One region of the Paenibacillus sp. FSL F4-0122 genome, then DNA from elsewhere that is predicted to be linked to it. Evidence: predicted binding sites of a transcription regulator. Region 1 holds the regulator's gene; the other holds the start of a gene.
The links. Region 1 encodes CtsR, which represses protease genes until heat stress. Its sites were predicted from a motif close to ATGGTCAATAAAGGTCAAACA; they were not measured.

Region 1 (9,731 bases):
GCTCATCAGACATCAACGTAACGATCTCAGCGATATGTTTCTCATCGAGTGAGTGGAAGACGATGATTTCGTCGATCCGGTTCAAGAACTCTGGACGGAAGCTCTTCTTGAGCTCTTCCATAACCTTGCCCTTCATATTGCCGTATTCTGCTCCTGCATCTTGCACAGCCGTGAATCCAAGCGTCGAATTCTTCTTGATTGCCTGTGCACCTACGTTAGAGGTCAGAATGATAAGTGTATTACGGAAGTCAACTACCCGGCCTTTAGAGTCGGTAAGGCGACCATCTTCAAGCACTTGCAGCAAAATGTTGAATACTTCCGGATGCGCTTTTTCAATTTCATCAAGCAGTACTACAGAGTATGGTTTACGACGTACCTTCTCTGTTAATTGGCCGCCTTCTTCATAGCCGACATATCCAGGAGGGGCACCAACTAAACGGGACGTGGAGTGCTTCTCCATGTATTCCGACATATCAATACGAATGACCGCATTTTCATCGCCGAACATAGCTTCAGCAAGCGCACGTGCCAACTCAGTTTTACCTACACCCGTAGGACCGAGGAAGATAAACGAGCCCATTGGACGTTTCGGATCTTTAAGACCCGCACGCGCCCGGCGCAATGCCCGGCTGACAGCCTTAACAGCTTCGTCCTGACCAATCACTCGTTCATGCAACAGAGCTTCCATGTTAAGCAGACGGTCGGTCTCTTCTTCCTTCAGCTTGCTTACAGGGATCCCCGTCCAGCTTGCGACAACCTGTGCGATATCTTCAGGTGTAACTTCAGAGTCGGTGCGTCCTTGTTTTTCTTTCCACTGGTTCTTAGTCGTATCAAGCTCTTCACGGATTTTTTGCTCCGTATCACGCAGGGCAGCCGCTTTCTCAAACTCTTGGCTCTGAACAGCGGAATCCTTCTCCTTGCGGATATCATCCAAGCGCATTTCTAGTTCCTTCAGATTTGGCGGGATAGTGTAAGAGTGAAGCCTTACTTTAGACCCTGCTTCATCGATAAGGTCAATGGCTTTATCCGGCAGGAACCGATCCGGAATGTAACGATCAGACAGCTTTACAGCTTCCACGATAGCTTCATCCGTAATTTTCACACGGTGATGTGCTTCATAACGATCGCGAAGTCCAAATAGAATTTGTACCGCTTCTTCTGGAGATGGCTGATCCACCGTAATTGGTTGGAAACGACGCTCCAAAGCTGCATCTTTTTCAATATATTTACGATATTCATCCAGCGTAGTCGCACCGATGCACTGAAGTTCTCCGCGGGCTAAAGCCGGCTTAAGAATGTTAGATGCATCAATAGCACCTTCTGCGCCACCAGCACCGATCAGCGTATGAAGCTCATCGATAAAGAGTACGATATTCCCCGCTTGGCGAATCTCATCCATGATTTTCTTGAGGCGGTCTTCAAACTCACCGCGATATTTAGTACCAGCCACTACAGAACCCATATCGAGCGTCATTACGCGTTTGTCGCGCAGTGTTTCTGGAATTTCATTATTAATGATCTTTTGGGCCAAGCCTTCAGCAATAGCTGTTTTACCAACCCCAGGTTCACCTATCAACACGGGGTTGTTCTTCGTCCGGCGGCTCAGTACCTGAATAACACGTTCAATTTCCTTGCTACGACCGATAACTGGATCCAGGTTGCCATCCTTCGCATAAGCCGTCAAATCGCGTGCTAGGCCGTCTAGAGTCGGTGTGCTGACATTAGCAGGTGTTCCGCTATGACTGGATGCAGCCTCGCTGCTTCCCAGAAGCTGAAGCACTTGCTGACGAGCTTTGTTCAAGCTGATGCCGAGGTTATTAAGCACACGAGCCGCGACACCTTCTCCTTCACGAATAAGTCCTAGCAGAATATGCTCAGTGCCGACATACGTATGTCCCAGCTTGCGGGCTTCGTCCATCGACAACTCGATTACTTTTTTGGCGCGAGGAGTATAAGCAATGTTCGTAGGTTGTTCTTGGCCTCTGCCAATCAGTGTCTCCACTTCATCCTGGATTTTCTCAAGACCCAGACCCAAAGCGATTAATGCTTTAGCAGCAATGCCGTCTCCTTCACGAATAAGTCCTAGCAAAATATGTTCTGTGCCAATATTGTTGTGTCCTAAACGAACAGCTTCTTCCTGCGCTAGCGCTAGCACTTTTTGTGCGCGTTCCGTAAATCTTCCAAACATCATATCTCCTGCACCTCCATGAATAATAAATATCTATATTAATGTTGTGTTCCCAGTGTTTCTCGGAGCAGTTTCGCCCGATACATATCCCGTTCAGTAGCGTTCATCTCGTCACCGAACATTTTTTGCAGAAATCCTGGCTGTGTCTTAACGTTAAGCTCATTAAGCACGGAAATCGAAGGGCCTTCCAGTATGCCAAGGTCGACCCCAAGTCTCACATCAGACAGCCGTTGTGCGGATTCTTTAAGCTCCATTAGAGCTGCATAACACAAAATCCCATAAGATCTTTTCACTCGGTCTGTAATTCTTAAAGCGGAATCTACCAGCAGCCTTTCACGGGCATTTCGTTCATGCTCTATAATCTGGGTGACTACACTGTGAAGGTTCTCGATGATTTCACTTTCCGTTTGACCGAGAGTAATCTGATTGGAAATTTGAAAGATGTTCCCTACTGCTTCGCTGCCCTCACCATAAATTCCTCTTACAGTCAATCCCACTTGATTCACTGCTGACAATATGCGATTGATCTGTTGGGTCATTACTAGTGCTGGCAAATGCAGCATTACTGAGGCACGCAGCCCTGTACCCACATTGGTGGGACAACTGGTCAAGTATCCTCTTTTATCATCAAAAGCGTAATTAACAGCTGATTCGAAGATATCATCGATGGCTGTCGCACGTTCCCATGCTTCTCTTACCTGAAGACCCGGGAACAGACATTGGATCCGCAGATGGTCTTCTTCGTTAATCATGATGCTGACCGACTCATCTTCATTTAATATCACAGCTGCGCCACGTGAATCATTAGCCAGATTAGGACTGATGAGATGTTTCTCGACCAATACCTTTTTGTCCAGTTCATTCACTTCAGCAAGCTTTATCAGTTGAAAAGATCCGAATTCGGCAGCAGTTTCCCCATGAAACACAGGGGCCAGCAGCTCTAATACTTCTTCCGATTGCTCTAAGGAAGCAAGCATAGGGAATGGAAGATGCTCTAAATTACGTGCAATACGCATACGGCTGCTAATTACAATCTCGGAGTGACTGCCTCCCGAGCGCATCCAATCACTAAGCGCTTGTTCAGTAAATCGGAGACTTGACATGTCATATCCCCCCTATATATCAAAGACTTTACTCTTGTGCCATTTCTTTTTCAAGTTGGCGAATTTGATCCCGCAGCTCTGCCGCAGTTTCGAATTCCTCCTGTGCGATACTTTGCTGTAATTCCAGCTTCAATTCATCAATTTGCCGTTTAAACACAATCTGTGCTCCAGCACGTTTGGGAATCTTGCCTACATGCGAAGTGCTGCCATGCACCCGTTTAAAGAGCGGGTCCAGTGCACTGTTAAAATATTTATAACAGGAGCTGCAGCCAAAACGACCCAATTTGCTAAACTGCGAGTACGTCATCCCACAATTCTCACATTGCAGACTCTGCGTAGTCTTCGTAGCAGCCGTCTTTTCCTTACCGGCCCCTTCAAGATCAAGCAGACCGGACAGCAAGCTGTGAATGGAGAATCCTCCAGCAGTTCCCGGGATCAGTTCACCCTTCTCCCGCGCACAGCTCTCGCAGATATGAAATTCTGTCTTCTCTCCATTCACGATCTTGGTGAAATGGAGTGTTGCTGGCTTGACGCCACATTCCTGACATTGCATAAGCGAAAGCCCCTCCCTTATGATTGACAATTATTTGCCTAACAAAGAGATTAACATCGCCTTCATAATCTTGGCCCGAATCTCATCCCGATATGGAATCTTAACCGTTAGGCAATCCCGAGAAACAGCAGCGCGCATAAGACACGCCTCACGCTTGCTTAGAAAACCAGCTTCCTCCAGTTGATAAATCAACCCTTCGGCAGCGTTCTGATCTATCCCGCCACCTATAGTATGGTTTAAATGGGCATGCAGTGCCACGTTGGGCGGCAATTCAAAACGTTGAATACGAATATATCCCCCGCCACCACGCTTACTTTCCACCACATAGCCTTTTTCCAGTGTAAAGCGTGTACTAATAACATAATTGATCTGTGACGGTACGCATGAGAACTGGTCCGCCAGGTCATTTCGCTGGATTTCCACCGTACCTTCGGGACTTTCATGCAAAATATTCTTCAGATATTGTTCAATAATATCAGAGATATTGCGCATCACTCATCCTCCAGTGCTCTTTAAAGCTTCATAATATCGCTTGCGGCCCGCATCCTTAATGACATTCATTAGTGAACTTCATTCATATAAGTCTGAAGAAAACTTCACGAATTCAGAGGATCGCACTGTATGCCATCAGGTGCGTTGACTTTGACTTTCTTTGACTTTTTAATATTATAACATATTCTGTGCTAATTCCAAGAGGATTCTCTTATTTTTCACTTTTTTCAGCGAATGTATTCGGAAATAAAGAACTCTCCCAGCATCTTTCGAAGGGGAGAGCCTAATTATTTTCTAAAAATGATCAAAAAGTGCGGTTTCAGCTTGCGGAATGATTTCTTCGAGCCATTCCAGAGCCGTCGGACTACCAGTCACAAGTCCATAACGAGCCAGCTCTGCAGGGCGTTTATATCCAAACATTAGAATCGTCAGCGTGCCAATATCACAGCTTAAGTCAGCTGCATCCCGTTCACCCTCTATACGCAAGAAAGCTGCTGCTCCCTCTTCGGAGACCGTCCATTCCCACAACCCGTCATTCCATGGTGCATATTTATCTTCAATATAAATAACCTGTTTCTTCTGACTGCTGTGACGCTTAAAAGAATAACTCTCCACAAATACTTTAGCATTCACAATACGCGCCATAAAATAAGGATAGTTCTCCTGCTCTATACGCGGATCAGGCAGCAAAAAGGGTAACATATCATCGGATGGCACCAGTTTTAGCGATGCACCGGTCACCATTGAATCGTGATTCGCAAGAAATGTCCACAGCCCCTGCCGGGCCTGTTCGTTCAAAAACACAAATTCATCAATGACCAGTTCTCTATTTTCTATCTTATATAATACGTATCCTTCAGGTTCCCCAAGCTGTGAATAAAATACCGCAGTCTGACCTTCATCATCCAGAACAGAGTTCTCCCACCAGTCCAAATCACGCTTAAGTGTTCCGTTATATCTAACTGCAAAACGATTGTATAAGTTGTCCAATACTACGATATCTTTAACACCGCGTCTTACCTTGCCCTCAACTTCAACCTTCTTGGGAAACTTGGCAACAGGAATGGAGTATTTCTTATATTCACAATAAACTTCCCAACCAAATTTGCGATAAAAAGGGATCAAGAACGGATGCAGAAAAGATAATGTCTGCCCCGCCTCATTCATCGTTTGCAGCGTATGCGCTAGGAGCTTTGCCACATGTCCCTGTCTGCGATTCTCTGGCCATGTCGCTACCCCAGCGAGCCCTCCCATAGGTACTAATCTACCTTGTATGTACACTTGGAATGGAAGAAGAGTAAGTTTGGCTTCCAAAGTACCTTCTTCAAAAGCACCCCATACGCGTTCTGCTTTAAATCTTTCCTTAGCATTAGCCCTTTTCTCACTAGGCAGCTTGTATTGAAAAGCATATTCAGATAAATCCATGCTTAGATCAAACTCTTCTGAGTGCAACTGTCTGATATCCACAAAACTCACCTCACCATTTATGAATTTACTTTTATGGTTAGTATAACAAGAGAGTGTATTGTGTGCGAATTATAAGGATATTTTTCGAACTTTTTTTAGTTATCCACAGCTTTAAGCAGTTTCAAAAATAGTCTTGTAATCTTGTCCTATTCAAGTTAAAATAATTATCCACTTATCAATCCCTCTATCCACATAAATCTGACTATATCCACAGCAACCCGTGTATTACTTAGGTTTTCTGTTGACAGATCTACATAAATATGTACTTAATCCACACCATTCGGTGATTTTTTGCCTTTTAATCATCTATCCACATGTGCGTAAGTTTTCTGCAAATTCCAATGAATTATCCACAAGTTTTCCACAATCTATAATAGACGCAAAAAAGCCACTGTCGAGTTATCAACAGTGGTCTATTTGTGCTTGGCAACGTCCTACTCTCCCAGGACCCTTCGGTCCAAGTACCATCGGCGCTGGAGGGCTTAACGGTCGTGTTCGGGATGGGTACGCGTGGAACCCCTCCGCTATCGCCACCAAACATGCGTCTGTGAAACAGACGCTGCCGCGTGAAATTCGGTTCATCACCAGAAGTGACAATGAATTTCTAAGCGTATTACAGGCTTAATCGCCTGAAAACTGAATCCGAAACGAATCTGCATTCTAAGTATAGGATAAGCCCTCGACCGATTAGTATTGGTCAGCTCCATGCATTGCTGCACTTCCACCTCCAACCTATCTACCTCGTCGTCTTCAAGGGGTCTTACTAATTGGGAAATCTCATCTTGAGGGGGGCTTCACGCTTAGATGCTTTCAGCGCTTATCCCGTCCGTACGTAGCTACCCAGCCATGCTCCTGGCGGAACAACTGGTGCACCAGCGGTACGTCCATCCCGGTCCTCTCGTACTAAGGACAGCTCCTCTCAAATTTCCTGCGCCCACGACAGATAGGGACCGAACTGTCTCACGACGTTCTGAACCCAGCTCGCGTACCGCTTTAATGGGCGAACAGCCCAACCCTTGGGACCTACTTCAGCCCCAGGATGCGATGAGCCGACATCGAGGTGCCAAACCTCCCCGTCGATGTGGACTCTTGGGGGAGATAAGCCTGTTATCCCCAGGGTAGCTTTTATCCGTTGAGCGATGGCCCTTCCATGCGGTACCACCGGATCACTAAGTCCGACTTTCGTCCCTGCTCGACTTGTAGGTCTCGCAGTCAAGCTCCCTTATGCCTTTGCACTCTGCGAATGATTTCCAACCATTCTGAGGGAACCTTGGAACGCCTCCGTTACTCTTTAGGAGGCGACCGCCCCAGTCAAACTGCCCGCCTGACACGGTCCCCGTACCCGATTAGGGTACTAGGTTAGAACCTAGATACGATCAGGGTGGTATCCCAACGGCGCCTCCACCGAAGCTTGCGCTCCGATTTCTACGGCTCCCACCTATCCTGTACAGATCGTACCCAAATTCAATATCAAGCTGCAGTAAAGCTCCATGGGGTCTTTCCGTCTTGTCGCGGGTAACCTGCATCTTCACAGGTATTAAAATTTCACCGGATCTCTCGTTGAGACAGCGCCCAAGTCGTTACGCCATTCGTGCGGGTCAGAATTTACCTGACAAGGAATTTCGCTACCTTAGGACCGTTATAGTTACGGCCGCCGTTTACTGGGGCTTCGGTTCATAGCTTCGGGTTACCCCTAACCACTCCCCTTAACCTTCCAGCACCGGGCAGGCGTCAGCCCGTATACTTCGCCTTGCGGCTTCGCACAGACCTGTGTTTTTGCTAAACAGTCGCTTGGGCCTTTTCACTGCGGCCCCCTCGTGCTATTCACACTACCGGGGCACCCCTTCTCCCGAAGTTACGGGGTCATTTTGCCGAGTTCCTTAACGAGAGTTCTTCCGCGCGCCTTAGAATTCTCTTCTCGCCTACCTGTGTCGGTTTGCGGTACGGGCACCTTCTCCTGGCTAGAGGCTTTTCTTGGCAGTGTGAGATCATGACCTTCGCTACTATAATTTTCGCTCCCCATCACAGCCCAGCCTTAATGATGTGCGGATTTGCCTACACATCAGCCTCACTGCTTAGACGGACATCCATCAGTCCGCGTCACTACCCTCCTGCGTCACCCCATCGCTCATAGCGGATTACGGTGGTACAGTAATTTCAAACTGTTGTCCTTCGACTACGCCTTTCGGCCTCGCCTTAGGTCCCGACTTACCCTGAGCGGACGAGCCTTCCTCAGGAAACCTTGGGCTTTCGGCGGATCAGATTCTCACTGATCTTTTCGTTACTCATACCGGCATTCTCACTTGTGTAGTGTCCAGCGCTCTTTTCAGTACACCTTCAACCCCTACACAACGCTCCCCTACCCCAGATACATAGTATCTAGCCATAGCTTCGGTGGTGTGTTTAGCCCCGTTACATTTTCGGCGCAGAGTCACTCGACCAGTGAGCTATTACGCACTCTTTCAATGGTGGCTGCTTCTAAGCCAACATCCTGGTTGTCTGTGCAACTCCACATCCTTTCCCACTTAACACACACTTGGGGACCTTAGCTGATGGTCTGGGCTGTTTCCCTTTTGACAATGGATCTTAGCACTCACTGTCTGACTCCCGGCAATAAGTATATGGCATTCGGAGTTTGACTGAGCTTGGTAATCCTTGCGGACCCCGCACCCAATCAGTGCTCTACCTCCACTACTCTTATACCGAGGCTAGCCCTAAAGCTATTTCGGGGAGAACCAGCTATCTCCGAGTTCGATTGGAATTTCTCCGCTACCCCCACCTCATCCCCGCACTTTTCAACGTACGTGGGTTCGGGCCTCCAGTGCGTGTTACCGCACCTTCACCCTGGACAGGGGTAGATCACACGGTTTCGGGTCTACGTCCACATACTCAATCGCCCTATTCAGACTCGCTTTCGCTGCGGCTCCACCTTCTCGGCTTAACCTTGCATGTTAAACGTAACTCGCCGGTTCATTCTACAAAAGGCACGCCATCACCCATAGATCGGGCTCTGACTTTTTGTAAGCACACGGTTTCAGGTTCTATTTCACTCCCCTTCCGGGGTGCTTTTCACCTTTCCCTCACGGTACTGTTTCACTATCGGTCGCCAGGTAGTATTTAGCCTTAGCAGATGGTCCTGCTGGATTCATACGGGGTTTCACGTGCCCCGCACTACTCGGGATCCGTCTCGGAGAGAATACAGTTTAGGTTACAGGGCTTTTACCTCTATCGCGGGCCTTTCCAGACCTCTTCACCTACCATATTCCTTTGTAACTCCATGTGAGACGTCCCACAACCCCTAAGAGCAAGCTCTTAGGTTTAGGCTGTTCCGCGTTCGCTCGCCGCTACTGACGGAATCACTATTGTTTTCTCTTCCTCAGGGTACTTAGATGTTTCAGTTCCCCTGGTCTGCCTCTACACACCCTATGTATTCAGGTATGAGTAACTGCGAATTACCACAGCTGGGTTTCCCCATTCGGACACCCCCGGATCAAAGCTTGCTTACAGCTCCCCGAGGCAGTTTCGTTGTTCGCCACGTCCTTCGTCGGCTCCTGGCGCCTAGGCATCCTCCGTGTGCTCTTATTAGCTTAACCTTGATTTTTCCGAAGAAAAATCTCACTAATAACATTTACTTGTTTGCACAAGTTGCTAAAAGATGTTCTAAAACGCAAATTCGTTTCGGTATCCAGTTTTCAAGGATCAAGTGTATAGACATAACAAATAGATGAAGTTTGTTGGTGGAGCCAAGCGGGATCGAACCGCTGACCTCCTGCTTGCAAGGCAGGCGCTCTCCCAGCTGAGCTATGGCCCCGCAAATTCCATCAAAACCGAACAAATGGATACACGTTAATTAGTTGTGGAAGCTGAGCTTCCGATTTGAATGTTCTCATTGCAGAGAACGATTCTCCATAGAAAGGAGGTGATCCAG
Region 2 (9,731 bases), 790 kb from region 1:
TAGCTGGAGCGGAGATAACTACTTTCTTAGCTCCACCTTTCAAGTGTTTTTCAGCTGCTTCTTTAGTTGTGAAGAAACCTGTGCACTCAAGTACGATATCAACGCCTAGGTCGCCCCATGGCAATTCTTCAGGGTTGCGGTTAGCAAGAACCTTAACTTCTTTACCATTGACTTTGAAGAAGCCATCATGCACTTCAACATCACCTTGGAATTTACCTTGAGTTGTATCATATTTAAGCAAATGAGCAAGCATCTTAGCGTCAGTCAAATCGTTGATTGCTACCACTTCGATACCTTCTACATTTTGAATACGGCGGAAAGCAAGGCGTCCAATACGTCCAAAACCGTTAATTCCAACTTTTACACTCATTGAATAGTTCCTCCTAGAATTCGTTTTATTTATTCAAAACAGACGGTGAGGTCTGTCATGACAACAATGTTAAGTATGATGCAAGAAGTATGTTATTGCCTGCAATCTAAAAACTACGAAGATAGCTGTAGTTGATTGTCAATTTCCTTGCCTATTTCTACTGCGGCAGCCTCGTCCGTAACGAGAATATTCTCCTGCCCGAAACGCAGCATGGCATGAATGGCTTTGGCCTTGGGTTTGCCTCCTGCAATACCGATGACTTTCTCTGTCCGAATAATATCTTCTAGACGTAGACCCATCGTAAGCATGGTATGGACAACCTGACCCTCTTCATTGAAATAATAGCCAAAAGATTCGGCCACTGCCCCTTCACCCTGGATTTCCGAGACTGTAGCCTCGTCCAGTTTGCGGCGGCGGGTCATTTCAATGGCATCCCCAATCCCATGTACAATAATACGCGAACTGCGGATGGTTTGTACAATCTCTCCAATATTAGAGTCAAGTGCCAGCGATTGGTATGCATCCCCACTAAGCAAATCAGGGACATGCAACAACCGGTAGTTGGCTCCAACCCGCTTTGCCATTGTTGAGGCAATCGTGTTGGCTTGAATCTCCATACTCTCTCCTAATCCTCCACGCGCCGGAACAAACCAAGCGTTCTTATAGGAAAGGGACAACGGTGGTGTCAGTTGATCAGCCATATCGGCAAGCGTCGATCCACCTGTGACGGCAACTGTATCATCTGCGCGAAGTATACTCAGCAGCGCTTTCGCACCCGCCCGGCCAAGCTCTCGTTTGGTGAACGGCGATGACTCACAATCACCCGGTACTACAATAACTTTATCCAGACCATACGTTGCTCGAATTTTCTCTTCCAGCTCATCCAGACCAAATAGGCTCTTAACAACCGGCTCTAGCAAATCAAGCAGTCTACGTCCAGCAGCGCTAATGCGCATGCCAACACTCTCGATCTCAATAAGCCCTTGCGATTTCAGAAGATCCGTCTCGGCACGCAGTACCCGCTCAGTCATATCTAGCGAAGCGGCTAGCGTTCTGCGCCCAATAATATCGGACAGCATGATCTGATGAAGAATCGTGTACCGTCTCTTAAGGGTTTCCATGAGATCAGGCAGAAGCTGCTTTTGGATATCTAATAAATTACGCATACTTTCACTCCTGCAACTTCGTCTTCCTCTATTCCCTTGTTCATGGTCTCAAAACGTCCCGGGTAAACTTTTTAAGTCCCACCCATATTCTAACCAAATATTGCTCGAAGCGCAAGTCTTCCGAGAGTAGAATTCTCAAGCGCTTGTCTTCTTATACATTAATAAGGTCAGAAAAAGATATAGCGCCCGATGCCTGTCCCTAGAGCGCTTGTCCAGTATTAATATTACATTGCAATTGTGTAAAAATTGTATTATAATCATTTTTGTTGCGCCCGTGGTCCAATGGATATGACGTAGGCCTCCGAAGCCTGAGATCCAAGTTCGATTCTTGGCGGGCGCGCCATTAATTTCATTTTTGCACATAATTTAGTAGTGCCTATACTACTACTTAACCAAAGAGCCGCTTGTCGGCTCTTTTTTTTGAATATAAGTTTGACTTTCTTTGACTTTTTGTTTGAATTTGTTTATCATGTGGGTAATACGGCAAGAGTAAAAATGAATACATTTAAAGAACCAATATCAAGGAGGTTTTCCACGTGAGTTATATTCCTATGGTAGTAGAACAGAGCAACCGCGGCGAGCGCGCTTATGACATCTATTCCCGCCTGCTGAAGGACCGCATCATTTTCCTTGGAACGGAGGTTAATGACGTGGTAGCCAATTCTATCATCGCACAAATGCTGTTCTTGGCTGCCGAAGATCCTGACAAGGACATTCACCTTTACGTGAATAGCCCAGGCGGTTCCATTACTGCAGGTATGGCTATTTTTGATACAATGCAGTACATTAAACCAGACGTTTCCACCATCTGTGTGGGTATGGCAGCTTCCATGGGAGCTTTCCTGCTAAACGCTGGCGCCAAAGGCAAACGCTTTGCACTGCCTAACAGCGAGATCATGATCCACCAGCCTCTGGGTGGTGCTCAAGGTCAAGCAACGGACATTGAAATCCGTGCCCGCCGCATCCTCAAATTGCGCGATAAGCTGAACCGTATTCTAGCAGAACGTACGGGTCAACCTCTAGAACGTATTGAGAAGGATACAGATCGCGACTACTTCATGACTGCTGCAGACGCGGCTGAATACGGTATCGTAGATAAAGTAATCGAGAAGACATTGCCTAGCGGTGTGTAAGCTATAAAGTAAAAATATAAAGAGGCTGTGCTCTAACCATAACGGATAGGGCACAGCCTCTTTATATTTTATAGAAGACCTAAATCCAATCAATTCAGCCCTCCATAACCTAGTGCATCCAGCTTCTCGGCAATTACGCGATAACCCCGGCCATTCGGATGCAAATGATCAATGGATAACAGCCCTCTCTCATTTCCTGCGAACTCACTGTAAATCGAAGCAAATCCACATACTCGGCTGCTGTACTGTGCTGCGTATTGATTAAACTGTCTGACCCACTCTGTCGCACCAACCACCTGAGGATAGGGATTATATAATCCCACAATTCTAATGATAAAAGGTCTACGCGTCCTCGCCTTCAATTGTATAAGGATATTCATAATTGCAGAGAAATTTTGTTTGCATTCCTGAAGCGATCTGCGCAGTTCTGCGGATAAGTTCCCTTGCTGTCTTGCTGCTGATTTGGCCGCGTGAATCAAATCATTACCACCGATAGACACAGTGATGATATCGGCTTCTCGAACGGCCTCACGCATCATGGAATTTCCGCGCAGCCGCTGCTCCAGCTCTGAAGTAGTCATTCCGTTCACGCCTAAATTCGTAGAGGCTACAGTAGTCCGCAGTCTCCCTTCTGCCATTCTACGGTACACCGGAACAAAACCGTTACCTGGCAGAGCACCAAATCCAGTCGTCAAGGAATCGCCAATTGCAGTATATTGGTAGCCCATAGCTCTCCCCCGTTCATAAACTAGTTACTCCCTTTAGCATATGAACTAGAGACAACTCCGGTAAGGGGGAGATGCCTTGTGCTGACATTAGCGGAGACGAGGTATCTCCATTTATTTCATGCCAGCAAACGGGCTGCTGCCATCCGGCAAAAGCTCTTTGAAACTAAAGGTATACTCAGGGAAGCCTGCAGCATACGCTGTGTACTCATATAATTGGAAGAACAGAACAACCTTGTCATCCTTCAGATAGAAATATTTCTCCGTATTCAATCCGTTGAATCCTCCCAAATAACTATCCTCTGCCTTCAGCAGCTTGCTCAGCTTAGCATTCAGCTGTTTTTTGTAGTTTGGATTAGCTCCAAACAGGTCGCCCAACAATAGACGTTTACCATCTTTAAGCGAGAAGGTGAATGCCTCACGGTTAGTCATTCCATGAGCGCCGCCCGTATCACTATACTGATGCATCACTATGCTGATCACCCCATTCTGATTGTAGGTCACTACATAACCTGAATCATAGGTGTATTTGGGCTCTGCTCCATCTCGATCGGAGATATCCTGTTCTGCACCCGCCGCGAATTTCATAACACTTTCCTTCAAAGTATTATTAATAGCTTGTTGGGCACTGGAGTTGCCGAATCCACTGATCTTCGGATAATCAAGCTGAATAAAAGCTTCTGCCCGATCTTTAGCATAAGTTTCCGTGGTTACCGTCAGCGCGTTCTGCGGTCTGTTCACCACATTCAGCCTACTAGCGGCCCGACTCCAATCTACCTTATAACCCATATAATCATTTAACAATCCTGATGGAACATAGAGGCGATTATTAATTAACTTCCCTTCATACTCTCGAATGAAATAGTTATTCACCCACACAGAAGTACCGTAACTGGATAACATCAACTTCGCCGTGGCCGATCCTTTTCCAATCATGTACGCATTTTCCTTCTTATCATACGCAAGCGGTAATCCCAACACATCTCGCATAAAAGTTATGGGAATCCAGGCCTGTCCTTCCTTCAAAATACCTTCCTGTAACGAATTTATCCCGTTTGCCTTTAAAACGATACGCGAATCAATAGCTTTATTCTCCGTTTTACTAGCTGCTGCATAACCCGTTTCGCTGGGCAGCAGACCTCCACCAAACAATAAACCTGCCGACATCAGACCTATGCCCCATTTGCGTACTGATTCTTTTGAAATAATATTCATCATCTTATTTTTCCTCTCCTTTCCAATTTATTAAACAGAATCGTAGAGAACTTACACAAAAAAAGAGGCGCCCCCCACTATTACTAGTGGAAGATCACCTCTCCTCTCTGCATTCACCTTGTTCTGATACTATTTCAATTCATACATTACGCTTAGCTGAGTTGTAACTTTAACTACACCAGGTTGCACGGATGTACTTGCACCAGCATCTGCTGCAGCCATATTCATTTTTAGATTCTGTTCAAAATAAACCGGAGTGATATCGCCATCATTTTGGCTGACCGTGATCACTTGACCCAAGCTGCGTTTAGCTGCCTTAGCAATAGCCCCTGCTTTAACATCTGCATTCGCCATCGCTTTTTCAATCACCTGAGCTTCAAATGCAGAAGTATCTTCCACAGAAAAACGTGCATTTCCGATATTATTCGCCCCTGCCGCAGATGCAGCGTCCAGCAATTCACCAACCTTAGTCAGATCTCTATAAGACACTAACAGCGTATGATTGGCGTTGTATCCCTTCACTTGCTGTCCTTCTTTTTCGCTGTAACTATAATTGGGTTGCACATAAAACTGCGTGCTTTGAATATCTTTATCTGCAATTTTCCAAGTATTCTTCAGTAAAGTCATAATCTTCTGAATTTTAGCGGCATTGGTCTTCTGCGCTTCTTGCGCAGTTGTGGCCGTAGTATCCACACCGATGGTTAAGTATACGATATCCGGCTTGAGGGACAATTCGCCTTTACCTACTACACTAACGACATTTTTCTGCACTTCATCTGCGTAAGCCTTTGCAGGACCTTGGAAAACACCACTCATGCTGATCCCTCCAATTAACAAACTCCCTACGATCATCACTGAACCAATTTTCTTCAATAAACCTTTCATATTTGCCAGCCCCTTTCATTTCTTGTGATTTGTTATTATCCTCTAGACGAGTCATTTTGGTAAATGTTGCACGTCTCAATCTATTTTTTGGTATTAAAAAAAGCCCCGAAGGGCTTTTGGTCATGCGATAAATAAAGTCTTCCTAGCAGAAACGATGTTGTCTTCCTATTATTGGTTCTCAAGCTCTTCTTTGCTGACCAGACTTGTCAAAGCGTTTACAGCTTGATCGGCATCCGCACCGTCCGCGCTAATGTAAATCTCCGTGCCGGAACTGATAGCGAGGCTCATAATCCCCATAATACTTTTAGCATTTACTTTTTTATCATCTTTTTCCACGAAAATCTCCGACGAAAACTTGTTAGCTTCTTGCACAAACAATGCTGCCGGTCGGGCATGAAGCCCTGTCTTCAACCGAACAACTACCGGGTGCTTTGTCATGAAACGCTTACCCCCTAATTGAGTTCTCCCCAAAAGTTTCACATTAATTTTATATTATTATATCATTATAACGTAAACCACACTAGAAAAAAAGTAATTAGCCGCCTCGAACCTTGTCCGCCAGCTCATCAATCTTACGAAGCCGATGATTTACTCCCGACTTACTGACTGTACCTTTGAGCATTTCACCAACCTCCTTGAGGTTGATATCTGGATGCGCCATTCGAATTTCTGCTACTTCACGCAGTTTATCCGGCAAATTCTCCAGTCCCATTTCTCGCTGCAACAGCTTGATATTCTCAATCTGCCGCACCGCAGCACTTATTGTTTTGTTGAGATTTGCGGTCTCGCAGTTCACGATCCGATTCACGGAATTACGCATATCGCGCATAATTCTTACATCCTCAAATTTGAACAACGCCTGATGCGCTCCAATCAAACTTAAGAATTCAATGATCTTCTCGCCTTCTTTAATGTAAAGAATGAATCCTTTTTTACGTTCAATACAGCGTGCATTTAAGTGGAATTCCCCAGCCAGATCCACTAATGCTTTACAATGTTCCTCATACATCGAGGAAATCTCCAAATGGTAGGAGGAGCCTTCCGGATTATTAACCGATCCGCCAGCCAGAAAGGCACCACGCAAATAAGCACGCTTGCAGCAGTTATTCCCAACAATCTCATCATCAATACCATCGGTAAAAATAAATCCTTCCGACACAATTCTAAGATCCTTTAGGATCTCTTGTACACGGTTTGGAATTCTGACGATATAGACGTTATTTTTCTTCAAACGCATTTTTTTACGCACGAGTAGCTCAATATGGACCTGGTAATATTTCTTAAGTAAAGAATATACCCGCCTTGCAATCGCGGCGTTCTCCGTCGAAATGTCGAGAATAACCTTTTTGCTTGAAAGCTGCACAGATCCATTCATACGGATAAGCGCTGACATTTCCGCCTTCTCGCAGCAGGGTTCACTCTCCACCATCGTCAGCTCTTTTTTGGTAAGGGCCGCAAAAGACAAGGGTCTCACCTCTTTCTTGATAAGTACTTCATTCTCATCTATAAGCTATACCCTAGGGTTTCTGTTTATCCAATCCTGCACAAGCTGATAAATGTGATGGCTAAGCTTATCGGTATCATGTCTCAAATAAGTTCGGAATAAAACCAGTTTATCGGCTATAACCTTGTATCCATTGCCATCCAGCGCTTCTTTATCAAGCTGCACCGGGCGCGCGCCCTTCTCGGCGTACTTCGTCTGGACCTGTTCCGGAATCTCACCGTCATTAACAATAACATAATCGAATAAATCGATCCCGATATGATCATATACAGCTTGAAGATGATCGCTGACGGTATAGTTATCCGTTTCACCCGGCTGAGTCATTACGTTGCAGACGAAAATTTTGATAGCATTCGAAGATACAACCGCTTCTGCCAGTTTCGGAACAAGCAGGTTGGGAAGAATGCTCGTATACAGACTGCCAGGACCCAGCAGGATCGCATCTGCATTCCGAATCGCCTCAAGCGCTTCGGGCAACGGTTCTACATCTGGCGGCTCCAAGGACACTCGTCTGATGATCCCGCCAGCTTCAGGGATTTTGGACTCCCCTGTGATAATCGTGCCGTCCGACATTTCTGCATGCAGGATTACAGCCTCACCGGCTGCAGGCAATACCCGCCCGCGAACAGCGAATAATCGACTAAGCTCCCGAACAGCCGTAACGAAATCGCCGGATATATCCGTGAGCGCAGCAAGAATCAAGTTGCCGAGACTATGACCAGCTAGTCCCTCACCCGTGTTGAAACGGTATCTCATAATCTCTGCCATGAGCGGCTCAACATCAGCCATAGCTGTCAATACGTTGCGGATGTCCCCAGGAGGAGGCATTTGCAGTTCACTGCGTAAAATACCAGAGCTTCCCCCATCATCGGCAACGGTAACAATAGCAGTAATATCTAATGGCTTCTCTTTTAAACCACGAAGCATGACAGATAACCCCGTGCCACCGCCCATAACGACGATACGTGGACGCTGTCTTTGTTCTTCAGCCACTATGACCCCTTCTCTCTAGTGCCGATCACGCTCGGAATCCCTATGACTAACGGTTACGGATTCCGTCTCGCTAACGCCCAGCATTTTACCCAAATACTCGGATATGGCTACGGAACGGTGTTTACCTCCCGTACAGCCAATGCCAATGATAATCTGGGACTTACCTTCCTTACGATATTGCGGAATTAGAAAATGAAGCATATCGAGCAGTTTGGTCAGGAACACCTGTGTTTCAGGCCACTTCATTACATAATCGTAGACTTCACTATCCTGGCCGGTTTTAGGCCGCAGATGGTCCACATAATGTGGGTTAGGCAAGAAGCGGACATCGAAGACAAGATCTGCATCAATAGGAATACCGTACTTAAATCCGAAGGATGTAATATTGACGGAAAGCGTACTTTTTCCTAGATGCGAAAACCGTGAAATGATCTTCTCCTTAAGCTGCACGGGCTTCATACTGCTGGTATCTAAACATAACGTAGCTGAATTTTTCAATTCTTCAAGCATCTTACGTTCTAGCTTGATACCATCAAGCGGCAGCCCCTTAGGTGCTAATGGATGATGACGTCGACTTTCCTTGTAACGCTGAACAAGTACTGAATCTGTAGCATCCAAAAACAAGATCTCACAGCCAATGGTTGACTCATCCTTGATATAGGCAAGAGACTCAGACAAAGCAGTGAAGAATTCTCGACCACGCAGGTCAATTACAAGGGCTACCTTGGCAATCTTACCCTTCGACTGTTCAATTAGCTCTGCGAACTTGGGAATCAGTACCGGTGGTAAATTATCGACACAGAAGAACCCTAGGTCTTCCAGACTCTGTACAGCAATTGTCTTCCCCGCACCTGACATTCCCGTAATAATAATCAGGGTGGCTCCAGCCGTTGGGGTATTGTCCAATTCGGTCATAAAAGCGTCCCCTCCCTAGATTTAGTATATGAATACTTCCCGTCTTTTAAGAACGCAGCAAAAGGCCGGCAGCCCCAACAATACCTGCGTCATTGCCAAGCTCAGCTGGAATAATCGAAACACCAGTTTGAAGCGGAGCCGGTGTCAATTTCGCAAACACACGACGAACCTCATCAAATAGAATATCTCCAGCCTTAGATACGCCGCCGCCAACGATAAATACTTCAGGGTTAAGCACAGCCGCAACAGAAGCCATGGATTTACCCAGATAGTACGCTGCACGATTTACTATACGGATAGCTACTTCATCGCCAGCCTTAGCCGCATCAAAGACTTCTTTCGCAGCAATCTTCTCTACCATAGAGAGGGAAGTACGATCGCCACGAGCTACTGCATCATTAGCCATGCGGATAATACCTGTAGCGGAGGAAACGGTTTCCAGACAGCCCATGTTGCCACAGCCGCATTGAATAGCTTCCAGATCCGGCACTACTGTGATATGTCCAAGCTCACCAGCTAATCCCGCAAAACCTTGATAAATCTTTCCATTAATAATGATTCCGCCACCGACACCTGTTCCAAGCGTATAGCAGACACAGTTATCAACGCCACGTCCCGCACCACTCCAAGCTTCCCCCAGTGCAGCCACATTCGCATCATTGTCTATTTTGACAGGCTTGTTCCAACGATCTTCCAAAATGGAACGGATCGGCACATCTCTAAATCCTATGTTAGGCGCAAGGATGATGATTCCTTCACGAATATTTGTGAACCCGGCTACACCCGCTCCTACACCTGCAAGCTGATCCCAAGAGTACGGGGAAT

Region 2: clpP (ATP-dependent Clp endopeptidase proteolytic subunit ClpP) is a predicted target of CtsR. The motif match lies at 1,966-1,986, and genes of this name have one in related genera.

The regions. Positions count from the first base shown of each region.
Region 1 covers NZ_JBBODI010000001.1:2,936,675-2,946,405, reverse strand. The annotation lists gene clpC (ATP-dependent protease ATP-binding subunit ClpC) at 1-2,191, opposite strand, end outside; gene MHH49_RS12515 (protein arginine kinase) at 2,227-3,291, opposite strand; gene MHH49_RS12510 (UvrB/UvrC motif-containing protein) at 3,320-3,844, opposite strand; gene MHH49_RS12505 (CtsR family transcriptional regulator) at 3,875-4,336, opposite strand; gene MHH49_RS12500 (GNAT family N-acetyltransferase) at 4,631-5,803, opposite strand; rRNA gene rrf (5S ribosomal RNA) at 6,225-6,341, opposite strand; rRNA gene MHH49_RS12490 (23S ribosomal RNA) at 6,471-9,396, opposite strand; tRNA gene MHH49_RS12485 (tRNA-Ala) at 9,539-9,614, opposite strand; rRNA gene MHH49_RS12480 (16S ribosomal RNA) at 9,716-9,731, opposite strand, start outside.
Region 2 covers NZ_JBBODI010000001.1:2,146,009-2,155,739, forward strand. The annotation lists gene gap (type I glyceraldehyde-3-phosphate dehydrogenase) at 1-370, opposite strand, end outside; gene MHH49_RS09030 (sugar-binding transcriptional regulator) at 484-1,536, opposite strand; tRNA gene MHH49_RS09035 (tRNA-Arg) at 1,805-1,879, shown strand; gene clpP (ATP-dependent Clp endopeptidase proteolytic subunit ClpP) at 2,073-2,669, shown strand; gene MHH49_RS09045 (GDSL-type esterase/lipase family protein) at 2,759-3,397, opposite strand; gene MHH49_RS09050 (PdaC/SigV domain-containing protein) at 3,509-4,612, opposite strand; gene MHH49_RS09055 (SIMPL domain-containing protein) at 4,739-5,494, opposite strand; gene MHH49_RS09060 (HPr family phosphocarrier protein) at 5,663-5,932, opposite strand; gene whiA (DNA-binding protein WhiA) at 6,030-6,959, opposite strand; gene MHH49_RS09070 (gluconeogenesis factor YvcK family protein) at 7,005-7,952, opposite strand; gene rapZ (RNase adapter RapZ) at 8,007-8,906, opposite strand; gene MHH49_RS09080 (ROK family glucokinase) at 8,953-9,731, opposite strand, start outside.